DNA from 3 places in the Microbacterium sp. CFBP 8801 genome. Region 2 is predicted to be linked to each of the others. Evidence: predicted binding sites of a transcription regulator. Region 2 holds the regulator's gene; each other region holds the start of a gene.
The links. Region 2 encodes HrcA, which represses chaperone genes, less so after heat shock. Its sites were predicted from a motif close to TTNGCACTCGNNNNNNNCGAGTGCNAA; they were not measured.
Positions count from the first base shown of each region.

Region 1: the regulator HrcA is predicted to act here: its motif matches at 3,608-3,634, upstream of groES (co-chaperone GroES).
Region 3: the regulator HrcA is predicted to act here: its motif matches at 2,891-2,917, upstream of IFR11_RS09530 (Hsp20/alpha crystallin family protein).

Region 1 is NZ_JACYNU010000005.1:83,325-88,942, reverse strand. Features, by position in the region: gene IFR11_RS07970 (hypothetical protein) at 1-498, shown strand, start outside; gene IFR11_RS07965 (ABC transporter substrate-binding protein) at 666-1,949, opposite strand; gene rarD (EamA family transporter RarD) at 2,155-3,096, opposite strand; gene groES (co-chaperone GroES) at 3,235-3,531, opposite strand; gene IFR11_RS07950 (THUMP-like domain-containing protein) at 3,661-4,848, shown strand; gene IFR11_RS07945 (hypothetical protein) at 4,858-5,304, opposite strand; gene tsaD (tRNA (adenosine(37)-N6)-threonylcarbamoyltransferase complex transferase subunit TsaD) at 5,301-5,618, opposite strand, start outside.
Region 2 is NZ_JACYNU010000001.1:376,182-381,799, forward strand. Features, by position in the region: gene lepA (translation elongation factor 4) at 1-528, shown strand, start outside; gene IFR11_RS01825 (DUF1990 family protein) at 551-1,195, shown strand; gene hemW (radical SAM family heme chaperone HemW) at 1,195-2,412, shown strand; gene hrcA (heat-inducible transcriptional repressor HrcA) at 2,553-3,593, shown strand; gene dnaJ (molecular chaperone DnaJ) at 3,643-4,770, shown strand; gene IFR11_RS01845 (16S rRNA (uracil(1498)-N(3))-methyltransferase) at 4,773-5,507, shown strand.
Region 3 is NZ_JACYNU010000006.1:148,305-153,922, forward strand. Features, by position in the region: gene IFR11_RS09515 (SRPBCC family protein) at 1-278, opposite strand, end outside; gene IFR11_RS09520 (NAD(P)/FAD-dependent oxidoreductase) at 422-1,642, opposite strand; gene IFR11_RS09525 (hypothetical protein) at 1,930-2,292, shown strand; gene IFR11_RS09530 (Hsp20/alpha crystallin family protein) at 2,350-2,805, opposite strand; gene IFR11_RS09535 (UbiA family prenyltransferase) at 3,052-3,876, shown strand; gene IFR11_RS09540 (FAD-dependent monooxygenase) at 3,899-5,017, opposite strand; gene IFR11_RS09545 (methyltransferase domain-containing protein) at 5,010-5,618, opposite strand, start outside.

The DNA of each region.
Region 1 (5,618 bases), on a different contig from region 2:
GGCGTGAGCGACGACCGGGGAACGCTCGAGCAGACCGTGGCGGTCGACGACGCCCTCGGGGTGCTCCCCCGCCTGAGCGCGACGCAATGCGACCGCGAGGCCTTGGCATCCGTCGCCCGCGTCTCGGCCACCGCGGTGTCGGTGTCCGGCGACGGGACCGCCGCTCTGCTGCTGTCGATCGAGCCGACCCCGGATGCCACGGCGGGCAGCGTCGAGCTCGTCTCCCTGCGCGGGACCCCGCTGCTGCGCTTCCCGCAGGGCACGGAGGCGCCTCTCGGCCTCACCGTCGCCGCCGGCGACGCCCCCACGACCACCACGGTGCCGGTCACGCCGATCCGCTGCGACGCCCACGCCATCGCCGAAGACAAGGTGGGCACCCTGTTCGACCTCGTCGCGCGGGTCGACGGCCGGGACGTCGTCGTTCCGCTCGACCGGCCGCAGGCGGTCGCCGATGCCCTGCTCGCCTTCACCGCCTCCGTCTGCGGCCTGACCCCCTGACGCCGGGTCCGAGGCCGCGAGGGCTGCCGCCGGCCGCGCCGAGCCCTCCGAGGCCCCGAGAGCCTGTGGCACGCCGGGACGCGGATGCCGGCACGGCACCGATCCGGCCCGCACGAACGCCGAAGGGCCCGGATCCTGGCGGATCCGGGCCCTCGTGCGGTGTCAGGTCACTCGTTGAGCGAGCCGAACTCCGTGTTCAGCAGGGTGTACTTGTTGTCGGCACCGTACTGGTAGATGCCGATGTACGCCTCGGTCGGGTCACCGTTCTCGTCGAAGGTGATCGGGCCGGAGACGCCGTCGTAGTCGACGTCCGTGCCCTCGTTGATGAGCGCGAGGCAGTCGGCGAACGTCGTGCACTTCTCGCCCCCCTCGGAGACGGACTGCATGTTGTCGCGGATGGCCGTACCCGAGTCGTCCTTCGCCTGCGCCGCAGCGAGGGCGGCGACGATGACGGCGTCGTAGGACTCCGGCGCGTAGCTGAAGTCGGTGAGGGCGGGGTCGACCTCTTTCAGACGCGACTGGAACGACGTGTCGGCCGGGTTTCCGGGAAGCGTTCCCTTGGCACCCTGCAGCGTGCCGGCGGCGAACTCATACGAGTTCGACAGGTTGCCGTCGACGAAGTAGACCTTCGACGCCGGGAAGCCCTGCGTGCTGACGAGCTGCGGGATGATCGACGACGTCTCTTCGAACGCGATGATCGCGACGGCGTCGGGCTGCGACGCGAGCACCTGGTCGACCTGCGACGTGAAGACCGTGTCACCCGGGTTGTAGGGAACTGCGACCGAGACCTCGCCACCGGCGGCCTCGATGGCCTTGGTCGCGTTGTCCTTGAGGCCGATGCCGTAGGGGTCGTTGATGTAGATGACGCCGACGTTGGCCGCGCCGTCACCGACCATCAGGTTGCCGAGCACGCGGCCCTGCAGCACGTCGGACGGGGCGGTACGCCAGTAGTACCCGTCGTCGGCGTAGGTGGTGAAGTCCGGCGAGGTGTTCGCCGGCGAGATCTGCACGACGCCCGCGTCGACCAGCTGGTCGACGAAGGTGAAGGACACGCCCGACGAAGCCGCACCGATGACGACATCGGCGCCGGCGTCGACGAGCTCGGTGGCCGACTGGGTCGCGATGTCGGTCGTGGTGTCACCCGAGTCGCGCTCGGTCAGTTCGGTCGTGAACGGGAACGCGTCGCCGGTGGCTTCGATGTCCTGGATCGCGAGCTTGACACCCGCGACCTCGGGCGGGCCGAGGAAGGCGAGGTTACCCGTGGCCGGGAGGATGGTGCCGACGTGGAAAGTCCCGTCTTTGGTGGACACGGCGCCGCCGCCGGATGATGCACTGGGGGCAGCGGCGTCGTTGCCGCCACCGGCGCAACCGGCGAGGACGAGCGCGCTGGCACCGATCAGGGCGATGCCGCCGATGACCTTGCCAGTGCGCGTACGTGTGATGACGCTCATAGTGCTCCTTGCTGTGAATGAACGTTGGGCAGCCCACGAGGACCGCCTGGTGTCCTAAACCTAAGCCGCCGCGCGTTTTCTGCGTGTTGCCGTTCGTTAACGATGTGAGTCGTCGCGATCACGGCCGCATAACGGTTTCACACGGCGTCGTCACGGTGCACTAGGAGATATGTCGGCAGGGACGACAAACGCATGATCTGGCCGGTCAGACGGGCTCCGCCACGTCGACGACGACGCGGCGCTGTCGGCGCGACGCGACGACCGAATCGACGCTCAGCATGATCAACGCCACCCAGACCAGGGCGAAACCGATCCACCGCTCGAGGGTCATGGCCTCGCCGAGCACCCACACCCCGATCGCGAACTGGATGATCGGCGCCACGAACTGCAGCAACCCGATGACCGTGAGGGGCACGCGACGGGCGCCCGAGGCGAACAGCAGCAGCGGCACGGCCGTGACCACCCCCGCAGCCAACAGCAGCACCGTGTGCAGCGTGCCCGCCGTGCCGAGGGTGAGACCGCCGAACGCCGCGACGACGGCCAGCTGCACACCGGCGACGGGCAGCAGCCACATCGACTCCAGCGTCAGGCCGCTCACCGCATCGACCGAGGGCCCGATCTGCTTCTTGACCAGACCGTAGAAGCCGAACGAGAAGGCCAGCGTCAGCGCGATCCACGGGAAGGTGCCGTAGCCCACCACGATGACGACGACCGCGGCGACGGCGATGCCGATCGCGATCCACGGCAGCACCCGCAGTCGCTCGCGCAGCACCAGCACCCCCAGCAACACCGTCACGATCGGGTTGATGAAGTAGCCGAGGCTCGTCTCGATGACGTGGTTCGTGAGGGCACCGTAGAGGTACGTCTGCCAGTTGACGTAGATGAGCACGCCGGCCACGGCGGTGAGCGCCATGAGCCGCGGTTGCCGCACGATCGCCAGGAACGGGCGCCAGGCGCGCAGCACGGTGAGCAGCACCAGGCAGAACACGAAGGCGAGAAGGATCCGCCACGCCACGACCTCGAACGGGCCGGTGGGCTTGAGCTGCAGGAAGTAGAGCGGCAGGACGCCCCACAACAGGTAGGCACCGAGGGCGTAGAGGGCACCGCGGGTACTGCCGCCGGAGACAGGAGGGGCGGCGGGGGTCACCGATTCAGCCTACGCGCGGGGCGACGCCGCGAGCCGCCGTTCCCCACCGCTTTCCTGCCACCTCGCGACGCGGGGCTGACGGAACGACGAAGGCCCCGCATGCCGGAGCATGCGGGGCCTTCGTGCAGGACTGCGCGATCAGCGGACGACGACCGCCAGCACGTCGCGAGCCGAGAGCACCAGGTACTCGTCGGCGCCGAACTTGACCTCGGTGCCGCCGTACTTGCTGTAGAGCACGCGGTCGCCGACGGCGACGTCGAGGGGGACGCGGTTGCCGTTGTCGTCGATACGGCCGGGTCCGACGGCGACGACCTCGCCCTCCTGCGGCTTCTCTTTGGCGGTGTCAGGGATGACGAGACCACTCGCGGTGGTCTGCTCAGCCTCGACCTGCTTGATGACGATGCGGTCCTCGAGCGGCTTGATGGAAACCGACACGGTCTACCTCTTTCTCGTTACAGAAGACTTGTCAGCACTCACACGGGGAGAGTGCTAATTCGAGTCTAGGGAAGCACTGGCACTCACGCAACGCGAGTGCCAACACAATCGCCCGCATAGGCTGAATCGGTGGATACCCGCGAGCTCACCGCCCTGCTGACGCCCGACGGCCTCCGCCTGCTCGACGAGGTGGGCGGCATCGAGTCCACCGACGACGCGGCCCGAGCCGTCTCTCGACTCCGCGCGGCCGGGCACTCCCCCGATCTCGTGTCGGCCGTCGTCGGTCAGGCACGTCTGCGGGTGCGCGGAGCGGCCAAGTTCGGCCCGTTCGCCGAGCGCATGCTCTTCACCCGCGCCGGCCTCGAGCAGGCGACGCGCCTGTCGATCGCCGCCCGCCACGCCGGACGCTTCCGCGCCGCCGGTCTCGACCGCGTCGCCGACCTCGGCTGCGGCATCGGCGGCGACGCCCTCGGACTGGCGGGGCTCGGCATCCGGGTGCACGCCGTCGACGCCGACGAGGTGACGGCCGCGATCGCCGCGTACAACCTCGCCCCCTTCGGTGAGACCGTGACCGTCGCGCACGGCCGCGCCGAAGACACCGACCTCGATCAGACGGATGCCGTCTGGCTCGACCCGGCGCGCCGCACGGCCGGGCACTCCGAAACGCGGCAGGTGTCGTCGAGCGAATGGTCGCCCTCGCTCGAGTGGGTCTTCGCTCTGCTCGAGAGCACGCCCGGGGGTGTGAAGCTCGGCCCGGGCTTCGATCGCGGGCGGATTCCCGACGACGTCGAAGCGCAGTGGATCAGCGCCGACGGGTCGACCATCGAACTGGTGCTGTGGTCGGGAGTGCTGGCCCGCGAGAACGTGCGTCGTGCGGCCCTCGTCGTGCGCGGCACCGACGCCTGGGAGCTCACCGCCCCCGCCGACTCCCCCGACGTCGAGCAGCGCGAGCTGGGTGCCTTCGTGCACGAACCCGACGGGGCGATCATCCGCGCCCGGCTGATCGGCGAGGTCGCCCGCGCGCTGCAGGCGGGCATGCTCGCGCCCGGCATCGCCTACCTCACGTCGGACGCCGCCCTCACGAGTCCGTTCGTATCGTCGTTCCGCGTGCGGGAGGAACTCCCGGCCGACCCGAAGAAGCTCGCCCAGGCCCTGCGTGCGCGCGGCATCGGCACCCTGGAGATCAAGAAGCGCGGCGTCGACGTCGACCCCGCCGTGCTGCGCAAGAAGCTGTCGCTGCGCGGCGACGCGTCGGCGACCCTGCTGCTCACCCGCATCGGCTCGAAGCGCCTCGCGCTGCTGGCCGATCGGGTGTGAGCCCGGTCGTCACACGACGGCGAGCTGCGAGAACCCCCAGATCAACCACCCGGCGCTGAACGCCACCGACGTCAGCGCCAGCGCGAGGGCCCACACCGCGACGCGACGGCTGTCGTGCTCGCGGCGCAGCGACACGATGGCGATGATCGCCGCGAGCGCTCCGAGCGGGAGGAACCAGCCGGTGAACAGGGCCGCCCCGAGGGCGAGGATCGAGACGCCGAGGGACCACGGCGCCAGGGACCGCGGGGTGGGCGGCGCCGGCGGGACGTAGGGGATGACGTGATCGCCGAAGGCGGCCATCTCGAGCTGCGCCGTGGGCAGGCGCTCCGGGTCGCCCTCGTCGTCGCGCCGAGCGGACGCCGCCGCCTGGGTGATGGCGGCGCGCAGGTCGTCGGCGGGCTCGACGCTCTCGGCGACCTTGCGCGCGCGCCGCGTCGGCGGGGCCGCCTCGCTCATGCGACGCGTCCGGAGCCCGGCCCGGGGGCCTCGGCATCGGGATCCTCGGCGACCTGGATCTCGGTCACCGGCAGCGTGGAGTCGGCGCCGAACGCCAGGGTCGAGGGCCGGCGCCCCGACGAGATGAGCTCCGCGGCGAGGGCGGCGATCATCGCGCCGTTGTCGGTGCACAGGCTCAACGGCGGGATGCGCACGGCCACGCCCGCCGCCGCCGCGCGCTCGAGGGCGACGTCGCGCAGGCGCTTGTTGGCGATGACCCCGCCGCCCAGCAGCAGGCGCGGGACGTCGTGGCGCGCACACGCGTCGAGGGCCTT
Region 2 (5,618 bases):
GGAACGCTCCTGGGCATGGACTACCTCAGCGAGGACCGCGTCGAGCTGCGGTACCACATGCCCCTCGGCGAGATCGTGTTCGACTTCTTCGACCACCTCAAGTCGCGCACGCAGGGCTACGCGAGCCTCGACTACGAACCCGCCGGTCAGCAGACCGCCGACCTCGTGAAGGTCGACATCCTGCTGCAGGGCGACAAGGTCGACGCGTTCAGCTCGATCGTGCACCGCGAGAAGGCCTACGCCTACGGCACGCTCATGGCCGAGCGCCTGCGCAAACTCATCCCGCGCCAGCAGTTCGAGGTGCCCATCCAGGCCGCGATCGGCGCCCGCATCATCGCGCGCGAGACGATCCGCGCCATCCGCAAGGACGTCCTCGCGAAGTGCTACGGCGGTGACATCACCCGAAAGCGCAAGCTGCTCGAGAAGCAGAAAGAGGGCAAGAAGCGCATGAAGATGGTGGGCCGCGTCGAGGTGCCGCAGGAAGCCTTCATCGCCGCCCTCTCGGGCGACGTCGAGGCCAAGAAGTAACGACCGATTCGAGAGGAAGATCATGCGCCGGCAGAACTTCACCGACGACACGGTCGACTACGCGGCGGTGGGCGCCACTCAGGCCCCCGACCTCATGCAGTATCCGCCCGAGCGTTCCGTGCCCGCCGAAGATGCGTGGCGTATCGGCAGCGGCGAAGAGCGCTTCGTCGCCGCGGGCGAGTTGCTGCTCGCGTGGGCGCCGCTGCGCAGCGAAGAGCTGAGCATCACCGACGTGCGTCCCGCGTCGGGCGCCGGCTACGCGGGCGTCGGCTTCGACGCCGAGGGCGCTCCCGTCGCCCCCAGCCGCCTCGAGGCCGAGCAGCGCTTCGCCGCCGACGGCACCCCGTTCGTCAGCCCCGGAACGGGCGTGCGCCTGCACGGCAAGGTCGATGGCCACCGCGCCGACGCCGAGCTGCGGGTCATCTCGGTGTTCGAGGAGCCGCGCCGCGTCGGATTCATCCTCGGCACGGTCGGACACTCCATCGTGAGCGGCGAAGAGTTGTTCTCGCTCGAGTGGCGCGACAACGACGAGGTCTGGTTCGTCGTGCGCGCGTTCGACCGCCCCACCGCGCCGTCCTACAAGCTCCTCACCAGCCGCGTGCGTCGTCGCCGCAAGGCGCTGTTCACGCGGTACCTGCGCGCGATCTCGCCGCTGTACACGTCCTGATGGGCGGACCGCTTCCCCTCGGAGACCCCGCGCCCACCGACGGTCGTCTGCCCGACGACCTGACCATCGACCCGTCGGTCGACTTCGGGGTCTACCTGCACGTGCCGTTCTGCCGCGTGCGCTGCGGCTACTGCGACTTCAACACCTACACGGCCAGCGAACTGCGCGGCGCGCGGCAAGACGACTTCGCCGACACGCTCGCCGCCGAGGTGCGCCTGGCGGGCGGGGTGATGGATGCCACGGGTGGCCGCCGCACGGCATCCACGGTCTTCTTCGGCGGGGGTACGCCGACGCTTCTGCCTCCCGGCGATCTGGCCCGCATGCTCGACGCCGTGCGCGCGGAGTTCGGCATCGCCGAGGGGGCCGAGGTCACCGTCGAGGCCAATCCCGACACCGTCGACGACGCCGTGGTCGAGACGCTGGCCGCGGCGGGCGTCACGCGCGTGTCGATCGGCATGCAGTCGGCCCGCCCGCACGTGCTCGCCGCCCTCGACCGCACCCACGACCCCGCGAACGTCTCGACCGCCGTCGCCGCGGCCCGCCGCGCCGGGCTCGACGTGTCGCTCGACCTCATCTACGGCGCACCGGGGGAGTCGCTCGACGACTGGCGGGCGTCTCTCGAGGCCGCCGTCTCGCTCGCTCCCGATCACATCTCGGCCTACGCGCTCATCGTCGAAGACGGCACGAAGCTCGCCCGCCAGATCCGCTCGGGCGCGGTCGCGGAGCCGTCCGACGACCTGCAGGCCGACATGTACGAGCTGGCCGACGAGATGCTCGCCGACGCCGGGTACGACTGGTACGAGGTGTCGAACTGGTCGCGCGGCGTCGCCCGCCGTTCGCGGCACAACCTCGCCTATTGGCGCGGCACGGACTGGTGGGGGTTCGGGCCGGGCGCCCACAGCCACGTCGCGGGGCTGCGCTGGTGGAACGTCAAGCACCCGGCTGCCTATGCCCAGCGCCTCGCGGCGAACGAGTCGCCGGCCGCCGCGCGCGAGCGCCCCGACGAGACCGCCCGACGACTCGAGTCGGTGCTGCTGCGCAGCCGCATTCGCGAGGGTCTCGCCGTCGGCGAGCTGCACGGCGAGGGCCGCAAGGCCGTGGCGTCGCTCATCGCCGACGGGCTCATCGAGGGGGCGGATGCCATCCGGGGCCGCATCGTCCTGACCCGCCGCGGGCGCCTGCTGGCGGATGCCGTGGTGCGAGCCCTCACGGTCTGATCCGCGCCGTCGCATCCCGCGGCGGGGCCGCACGCACGCGCGGAGGATCTGGCATCCGCGAGCCCCCGACGGGGCACGCCGTCGATCGGCGTAGAATTGGCACTCAGTCAAGTCGAGTGCCAGACGGGGAGGAGCAGCGCATGGTGTCGGAACGCGGCCTCCAAGTGCTCCGCGCGATCGTGCAGGATTACGTCGACACGCGTGAACCCGTCGGCAGCAAGGCGATCGTCGACCGGCACGCGTTCGGTGTGTCGGCGGCGACCATCCGCAACGACATGGCGCTGCTCGAAGACGAAGACCTCATCGTCGCCCCCCACACCTCGTCGGGCCGCGTGCCCACTGACAAGGGCTACCGCGTGTTCGTCGATCACCTCGCCGAACTGCGCCCGCTCTCGGGCGCGCAGCGCAGCGCGATCACCTCGTTCCTCGACGAGGCGGGTGATCTCGACGACCTGCTCGCCCGCACGGTGCGTGCCCTGACGCAGCTGACCGGCCAGGTCGCCATCGTGCAGTACCCGTCGTTCGCGCGCGCCAACCTCTCGCACGTGGAGCTCGTCGCGCTCGGCGGTCCGCGTGTGCTGGTCATCCTGGTCACCGACACCGGCCGAGTCTCGCAGCGGATCGCGCTCGTCCCGGCCGAGCCGGTCGAGGCCGACATCGTGCAGCTGCGTGCCCGCGTGGGCGCGGTGCTGGTCGGGCGCTCCGTCGCCGACTGCGCTCAGCAGGTCTCCGCGGTCGTCGCCGACGGACCCCGCCCCGGCATCGCCCTCGACGCCGTCGCCGACGCCGTGTTCCGCGTCGTCGGCGAGGAGCTCGAGGAGTTCCGTCAGGATCGCCTCGTCATGGCTGGGGCGGCGACCCTCGCCAAGCGCGAGTCCGACTTCCGCGGCAGCATCTACCCGCTCCTCGAAGCCATCGAGGAGCAGGTGACCCTGCTGCGGCTCATGACCGAGATGGTCGCCGACGAGAAGGGCTTGTCGGCCAGCATCGGCCGCGAGAACGAACCCTTCGGACTCATCGAGGCCTCGGTGCTCGCCAGCCGGTACGACGGCTCGACGGGCGGTGCCCGCGTGGGCCTGCTCGGCCCCACCCGCATGGACTACTCCTCCAACCTCGCGGCGGTTCGCGCCGTCGCGCACTATCTGACCCGGATGCTCGAAGACGACGACAGCGCGCGCTGACGAGCACCCCACCGAGAACGACCCCGCACCCGCGGACAGGAAGGCGATTGTGGCTGACCACTACGAGGTCCTCGGCGTCGAACGAGACGCCAGCGCCGACGAGATCAAGAAGGCGTACCGCCGTCTCGCTCGTCAGTTGCACCCCGACGTGAACCCCGGTGACGACGCGTCCGAACGCTTCAAGCTGGTCACGCACGCGTACGACGTGCTCAGCGACCCCGAGCAGCGTCGCCGCTACGACATGGGCGGCGACCAGAACCCCTTCGGCGGGGGCGGGGGAGCGGCCGGCTTCGGCGGCTTCAGCGACATCTTCGAGACGTTCTTCGGCGGTGCCCAGGGCGGCGGAGGCGGGCGTGGACCGCGTCCGCGTTCGCGTCGCGAGCGCGGGCAGGACGCCCTCGTGCGCGTCACGCTCGATCTCGGCGACGTCGTCTTCGGCACGCACCGCGACCTCGACGTCGACACCGCCGTCCTGTGCGAGACCTGCCAGGGAGCCTGCACGCAGCCCGGCACGAGCGAAGTCACCTGCGACATCTGCCACGGCTCCGGTCACGTGCAGCGCACGGTGCGCAGCCTGCTCGGCAACGTCGTCACCAGCCAGCCCTGCAACGTGTGCCACGGACACGGCACGACCATCCCCTACCCCTGCGGCACCTGCCAGGGGCAAGGGCGCGTACGCGCCCGCCGTACCGTGTCGGTCGACATCCCCGCCGGCGTCGAGTCGGGCCTGCGCCTGCAGCTTCCCGGTTCGGGTGAGGTCGGCCCCGCCGGCGGCCCCAACGGCGACCTGTACCTCGAGATCACCGTCGACGCGCACGAGGCTTTCAGCCGCGAGGGCGACGACCTGCTCGCCACCCTTGAGGTGTCGATGCCGGATGCCATCCTCGGCACCACCACGACGATCGACGCCCTCGATGGAGCCGTCGAGCTCGAGGTGCGCCCGGGCGTGCAGTCGGGCGACGTGCTCACCATCAAGGGCCGCGGCATCACGCCGCTGCGCGGAAGCCAGCGCGGCGACCTGAAGGTCGGCGTGCACGTCGTGACGCCCACGCGCCTCGACCACAAGGAACGCGCCCTCATCGAGGAGTTCGCCAAGCGCACGAAGGCCCCCCAGCCGCGCCTGGCCGAGCACCAGCAGGGCATGTTCTCGAAGTTCCGCGACCGCTTCCGGCACTGACCGTGGCGCTGCACTTCGTCACCGACGAGGCGGCATCCGCTCAGCCAGGGGATGCCGTCACGCTCACCGGAGCAGAGGCGCACCACGCCGCGGCCGTCCGCCGCGTGCGCGTCGACGAGGCGGTCACCCTGGGCGACGGGCGCGGGGCATGGCTGGAAGGTTTCGTTACGGCCGCGACGCCCAAGCAGGTCGACGTGCGGGTGACGGGCCGTGAGCAGCATCCGGCCCCGTCGCCGCGCTTCGTGCTCGTGCAGGCGCTCGCCAAGGGCGACCGTGACGAGCTCGCGGTGCAGGCGGCGACCGAACTCGGCGTCGACGCGATCGTTCCCTGGCAGGCGGCGCGGAGCGTCTCGCGCTGGGATGCCAAGGCCGACAAGGGTCTGGCCCGCTGGCGCACCATCGTGCGCGAGGCCGCGAAGCAGGCGCACCGCGCGTGGATCCCCGACGTCGAGGGCGTCGCCCGCACGGCCGACCTCGTGCGCCGCGCCGGCACCGACCTGGTGCTGGTGCTCGAGCCCTCGGCATCCGATCGCCTCACCGCGGTCGCCGTCGAAGCCTCGGACGGTCGCGACGTGGTGCTGGTGGTCGGGCCCGAGGGCGGGATCGCCCCCGAGGAGCTCTCCGCGCTCGAAGGCGCCGGTGCGCGGCTCGTGCGCCTGGGCGACACGGTGCTGCGCACCTCGACCGCGGGGGCGGCGGCGATCTCGGTGCTCTCGGCGGCGCACGGGCGCTGGTGACCTCCCGCCGCGTTCCGATCCTCCCGTCCGGGGCGCGAAACGTCCCGCCCCGCCCGTCCGGGGCGCGGAATGTGCACCGGGGCGCACAACAACCGCCCCGGTGCACGGTTC
Region 3 (5,618 bases), on a different contig from region 2:
TCGGAGAGACGGTGGAACGTCACGACACCCGCGTGGTTCTCGTCGCCGCCGACGCTGTTCCAGGCGACGCGCTCGTCGGGGTGCTGCTCGGTGATCTCGGCGTCGAACTCGCGCTCGGCACCGGCGATCTTCACCTTCCAGTGCGTGAGGGTGTCGCTCTTCTGCGTGATCGACTCGACGAAGCTCATGAAGTGCGGGAACTCCTCGAACTGCGTCCACTGGTTGTAGGCGACGCGGACGGGAACGTTGACGTCGATGGTTTCGATGACCTGTGCCATGGTGTCCTCTTTCGTGTGGTTTCCGGGGCTGGTCCCAGTCTTCGCTCGTCACGGGCGAGCTGCCCCCGGGGTTGAGGGATCGGCTCGCGTGCCCTATGGGCGTGCGCGGCGCGCCGGGGTCGTTCGGGGATTCGCCCCGCGGCTTAGGCGCGACCGCGCAGGATCAGGTGCCAGTAGACCCAGGGCAGCCCCCGACGGTCGGCGATCCACGACAGGGCGCGCTCTCGATACAGCGAACGCCAGAAGGGGATCGTGGGCTGCAGGCGCCCCTGACGATCGAACTCGGCGAAGACGACGGTGCCGCGCGACACCGTGAACGGCACGACGCTGTAGCCGTCGTACTTCGCGGAGGGGGAGCGCCCGGCTCTCACCGCCGTCATGTTCTTCACGAGGGCTTTCGCCTGCTGCCGGATCGCGCCCCCGGAACGGCGGGTCGCCACCGCGGCGGCATCGCCGACCGACCAGATCTCTGGATACCGCGTGTGCTGCAGCGTCTCGGGATCGACGTCGACGAACCCGTGCGGATCGTCGGATGCCGCCAGCCCGCTGCCGGCGATCCACTCCGGCGCCCGCTGCGGAGGGACCGCGTGCAGCACGTCGTACGCCAGGGTCTCTTCGGCCTCGCCGTGACCGATCGTGATCGTCTGCGCCTCGGCATCCACCGACCGCACCTCGCGGCTGTAGTGCACCTCGATGCCGTACTCGTCGAGTTTGCGCTGCAGCTCGCGGTCGATGGCCGGGATGCCGAAGGGCACGGGGTCGGGGGCGACGAAGACCACGCGCAGGTCGTCGCGCACACCGATCGCGCGCCACCAGTCGCACGCGAGGTACATCGGCTTCTGCGCGGCCGCGCCGCAGGACGCGGGCTCGGGCGGCTGGGTGAACACGACCGTGCCGGAGCGCAGGTCGCGCAGCACCGGTGAGGCTTTCGCGGCGAGGTCGTAGTCGTAGTTCGAGATGCCGTTCGGTGCCGCCATGGCCTCGGGCAGGCCCGGGATCTGCTCCCATGCCATGCGCAGGCCGGCGCACACCACGAGCTGGTCGTAGTCGAGATGACCGCCCGACACGAGATGCACGCGGCGGGCCGCGGCATCCACCGTGAAGACCTCGTCGCGCAGCCAGCGGGTGCCCGGGGGGATCACGTCGGCCTGCGCGCGGACGGCCTCGCTGGCCCGTGCCGCGCCTCCCGCGATGTGCGACTGGAGGGGCGCGAAGACGTGCTGCGTCCGCGGCTCGATCACGGTGATGTCTCCGGCGCGGGCCCGGTGGAGGCGTCCGGCCACCGACAGTCCGGCGTTGCCCCCGCCGATGATCACGATGCGGGGGGTGTCGGCGCGAGCGACGGTGCGGCTCGAGTCGTTCATGGGGGATCCTCTCGTCTCCCTCACCGTGTCGTCATCGGCAGCGGGATACCACCCGGTTGACAGCGTCGGTCGGGCGGATGACCCGGGCGCTGGGGAACGACGAAGAGGGCTCGCCGTCGGCAGGAGCGCTTCTCCCGCGCCGGAGCGGGGGCGCACCCGTCGAAGCGCGTGGTCCGTGCGCGGGCCGGGCCTGTCAAGGGGCGGGGCGCGGCCGCGTCGGCATCGTTGGATGGAGGCACCGCCGATCAGCGGTGACGCACCCCGGTGCGTTCGACGAAAGGATCCTCATGAGCGACGCCTCGATCGACCCGTCCCCCGCCGACTCGTCGACCCCCGCCGCCGACGTCGGCATCGCGGGCGTGCAGCCCCTGCGCGACGGCGACACCTCGATCGAGCCCGACCCCGCGCTCGACCCCGCCCAGGCGGAGTGGGATGCCACGACGGCCCTCGACGAGGGCGTCGACCCGCAGGACATCGCCCCCGCGACCGCGACGGGCGCAGACCCGGCCGAGATCGCCGCCGACGACACCGACATCCCGTTCGACGACATCCACCCCGGGTCCACCGGCACCGACTCGCAGGGTCAGGACCCGGGCGTCGTCGAGCTCGGCGAAGAGGGCCAGGGCGACCTGGCGCCCGAAGACCTCTGAGCGACGCGCGAAGAGAGGGGTCGGTCCGTTCGGGCCGACCCCTCTCTTCGCGATGGATTACTGCTCGATGAGCTGCGGTTCGCTCTCGTGCGCGCGGATGACGCCGTCGTGGTCGTCGGTGGCCACCGCGATGCGGCGCGGCTTCGCCTTCTCGTTCACCGGGATCGTGACCGACAGCACCCCGTTGCGGTAGGCGGCGCTGATGCCGTCGGTGTCGATGCCCTGGCCGAGGTTGAGCTGGCGGACGAAGGTGGCCGTCTCGCGCTCGCGGGTGATCCACTTGACGTCGTCGCCGGTGGCGAGGGTGCGTTCGGCGCGGATGGTCAGCAGCTGACCGTCGACGTCGATGTCGACCGAGCCCGGGTCGACCCCGGGAAGGTCGGCCGAGAGCACGTAGTGGTCGCCGTCGCGGTAGAGGTCCATCGGCATCCGGCGCGGTCCGCCCCCGCGACGGGCGTCGAGAAGGGTCGACGCGAGGCGGTCGAGGTCGCGGAAGGGGTCGTAAGTGGCCATGGTCGGTTCTCCTTTTCGGTCGGTCCGGATATCGGCATCCGGAGTTCGATGAAGTTGAGCCTTGTGCGCTCAACGTGGCAGCAGATTAGCACTCTCGATAGGAGAGTGCCAAGACCGTCGAGTGTCCAAGACGCGCCGTGCCGGGGCCGGTCTCGGCGGCGTGTCCTGGACGCTCAACGTGGTGGTGGTGAGGCGCCCGGGCGGGTCGACCGCCCGGGTGCGCAGCCGCGGTAGCGTCATCGGGTGATGGATGCCGCGGCGAAGCCGCCCCTCGTGCGGGCGCTGTGGGGCGCGACCCACCCGGGGCCGACCCTGGTCGTGACCGTTCTGTCGCTGGCCCTCGGCCTCGCCGCCGGGGTCGAGCCCGGGCGACTCGCGCTGCTGGTGGTGGCCGTGTTCGCCGGGCAGGTGTCGGTGGGCCTGTCGAACGACGCGATCGACGGCGCGCGCGACGCCGCCGTCGGCCGCTCGGACAAGCCCATCGTCGGGGGAGCGATCACTCCGGAACGTGCGCTCGGGGTGGCCGTGGCGTCCGCGCTCCTCGCCGTGCTCCTGTCGGTGCCGCTCGGCCCCGGACTCGTCGCCGCGCACGCGGTGGCCCTGGCCTCGGCGTGGGCCTACAACGCCGGGCTGAAGTCGACGCCGGCGTCGATCGTGCCGTTCGTGCTGAGTTTCGGGCTCTTCCCGTCGTTCGCGACGCTGTCCCTCGCCTCTCCCGCGCTGGCTGCCCCGTGGGCGTCGCTCGCGGGCGCCGCCCTCGGCGCGGCCGTGCATCTGACCAACGTCGTTCGCGACCTCGACGACGATCGGCGCACGGGCGTGCGGGGCCTTCCGCACCGCCTCGGTGCGCGGGTCTCGGTGGTGCTCGCGGCGGTCGGCGTCGTCGCCGGAGCGGTGGCGGTGCTGATCGGCACGGATGCCACGGTGCTCGGCGCGATCTTCTTCGCCGCCGTCATCGCGGTGGCGGCCACGGCCGTGGTGCTCGTGCTCGTGCGCGCGCCCGGACGCGCGGTGTTCCAGCTCACGATGCTGGCGGCGCTGCTGCTCGCCGCTCAACTCGTCGTGACCTGACTCCTCCCGCCCGGGCGGCTCGTCAGTCGCGGGCGGCGCGATCCAGTCGCATGGCGTACGCGCGCGTGAACAGCGCGCCCCCCGCCCCCCGCAGCATGGTGCGCAGCGCCCCGGTGCGCAGGGGGTGGGCGAGCGGGCCCGTGGCTCGCCCGAGCAGCGTGTTGAGCCAGGCCAGGCGCGCCGCGTGCCGCGCCGAGGCCAGACGGTCGGTCTCCCATCGTCCGAGGCCGACGGCCTCGCCCGTCCGCACCCACCCGGGCAGCAGCGGGGCCAGCGTGAGGGCGTCGAGCAGCCCGAGGTTCATCCCCTGACCGCCGATGGGGCTCACCTCGTGGGCGGCGTCGCCGACCACCACGACGCGGCCGCGCCGCAGCGCCGGAGCCACGGCGCGCCGCACGCGGAACGTCGTCGCCTCGGCGATGTCGACCTCGAGCCCCGCGCGCTCGGCGACGGCCCGCTCGAGGGTGCCGACGGCATCCGCCACCTCGTCGGTGCCCGCCCACGCCACCAGCCGGCGGCGTCCGCCGGGCAGCGGGAACGACTCCAGCACGCCCTGGCGTTCCAGGTGCACCCGGGCGACGGGACCGCCGGGAGCGACGACGTCGGCCATGACGTAGCGGTCGGGGTAGTGGTGCGTCCGAACGGCGCCGGGGCGGTACGCGAGGTCGCGGCCCGCCCATCCCGAGGCCACGACGACGACGCGGGCGCGGATCTCCTCGTCACCGCGCGGACCGGTGGCGCGCACGCGTACGCCTTGACCGTCGTCGTGCACGGCGGTCATCGCGACCCCCCGACGCACGCGCGGCGCGAGGCCGGTCAGAACCTCCATCGTGTCGGCCTGGGGGAGGGCGGCGACGTACGGATGACGCGCCCGCAGGCGATCGAAGCGGATCGCCGCGAGCAGCCGGCCGTCGGCCCGCGCCTCGCCGCGGACGATCCTCTCGGCGCGCGCCAGCAGGGCCTCGGTCGCGCCCGACGCCTCGAGGAGGGCGAGAGCGGGGGAGTGGATGCCGATGGCCCGCGACCCTGATCCGGTGCCGGCGCGCTTCTCGACGATCTCGACGTCGACCCCGCGCACCCGCAGGTCGGCCGCCAGGGCGAGACCGACGGGTCCGGCTCCGACCACCAGCACCTCAGGCACGCTCCGCCCGCCCCTCGGCCACGGCGAGAACACGGAAGGGCGCCGGCGTCTCGACCCGCCAGGGTGTTCCGAGCGCGGCGGCCAGCTCGGGGGCGCGATAGCTGCGGCGGATCGAGCGCAGTCCGTCGACGCGCAGAAACGTGCCGGCCGACAGCGGGGCGATCCCCGCGGCGTACAGGGCGTACGCGAGTCGGCCTCGGGCGATGTCGGCGTGCAGCACCCGACCGCTCGAGAGGGCGAGCGAGTCCTCGGCGAACGTCGCCAGGGCGGCGGCGTCGAGGTGGTGCAGCACGTGGTTCGACACGACCAGGTCGTAGCGTTCGCCCGCGGCGCGCAGGGCGCCCGAGTCCTGGGCCACGAACCGCACGCCCGGTCGTTCGCGCGCGCGGGCCGAGGCGATGGCGCGGGGGTCGGGATCGGCGCCGGTCCACTCGACGTCGAACCCGTCGCGCGCGGCCAGGCCCGCCAGACGGACGGCGACGTCGCCGCCGCCGCACCCCAGGTCGAGCGCGCGGGCGGGGCGGCCGAGCGCCTGCAACTGCGGGCGGACGCGCGAGCGGTACACGTGCCCCCAGGCCGAGACCAGGCGGTTCACGACGTC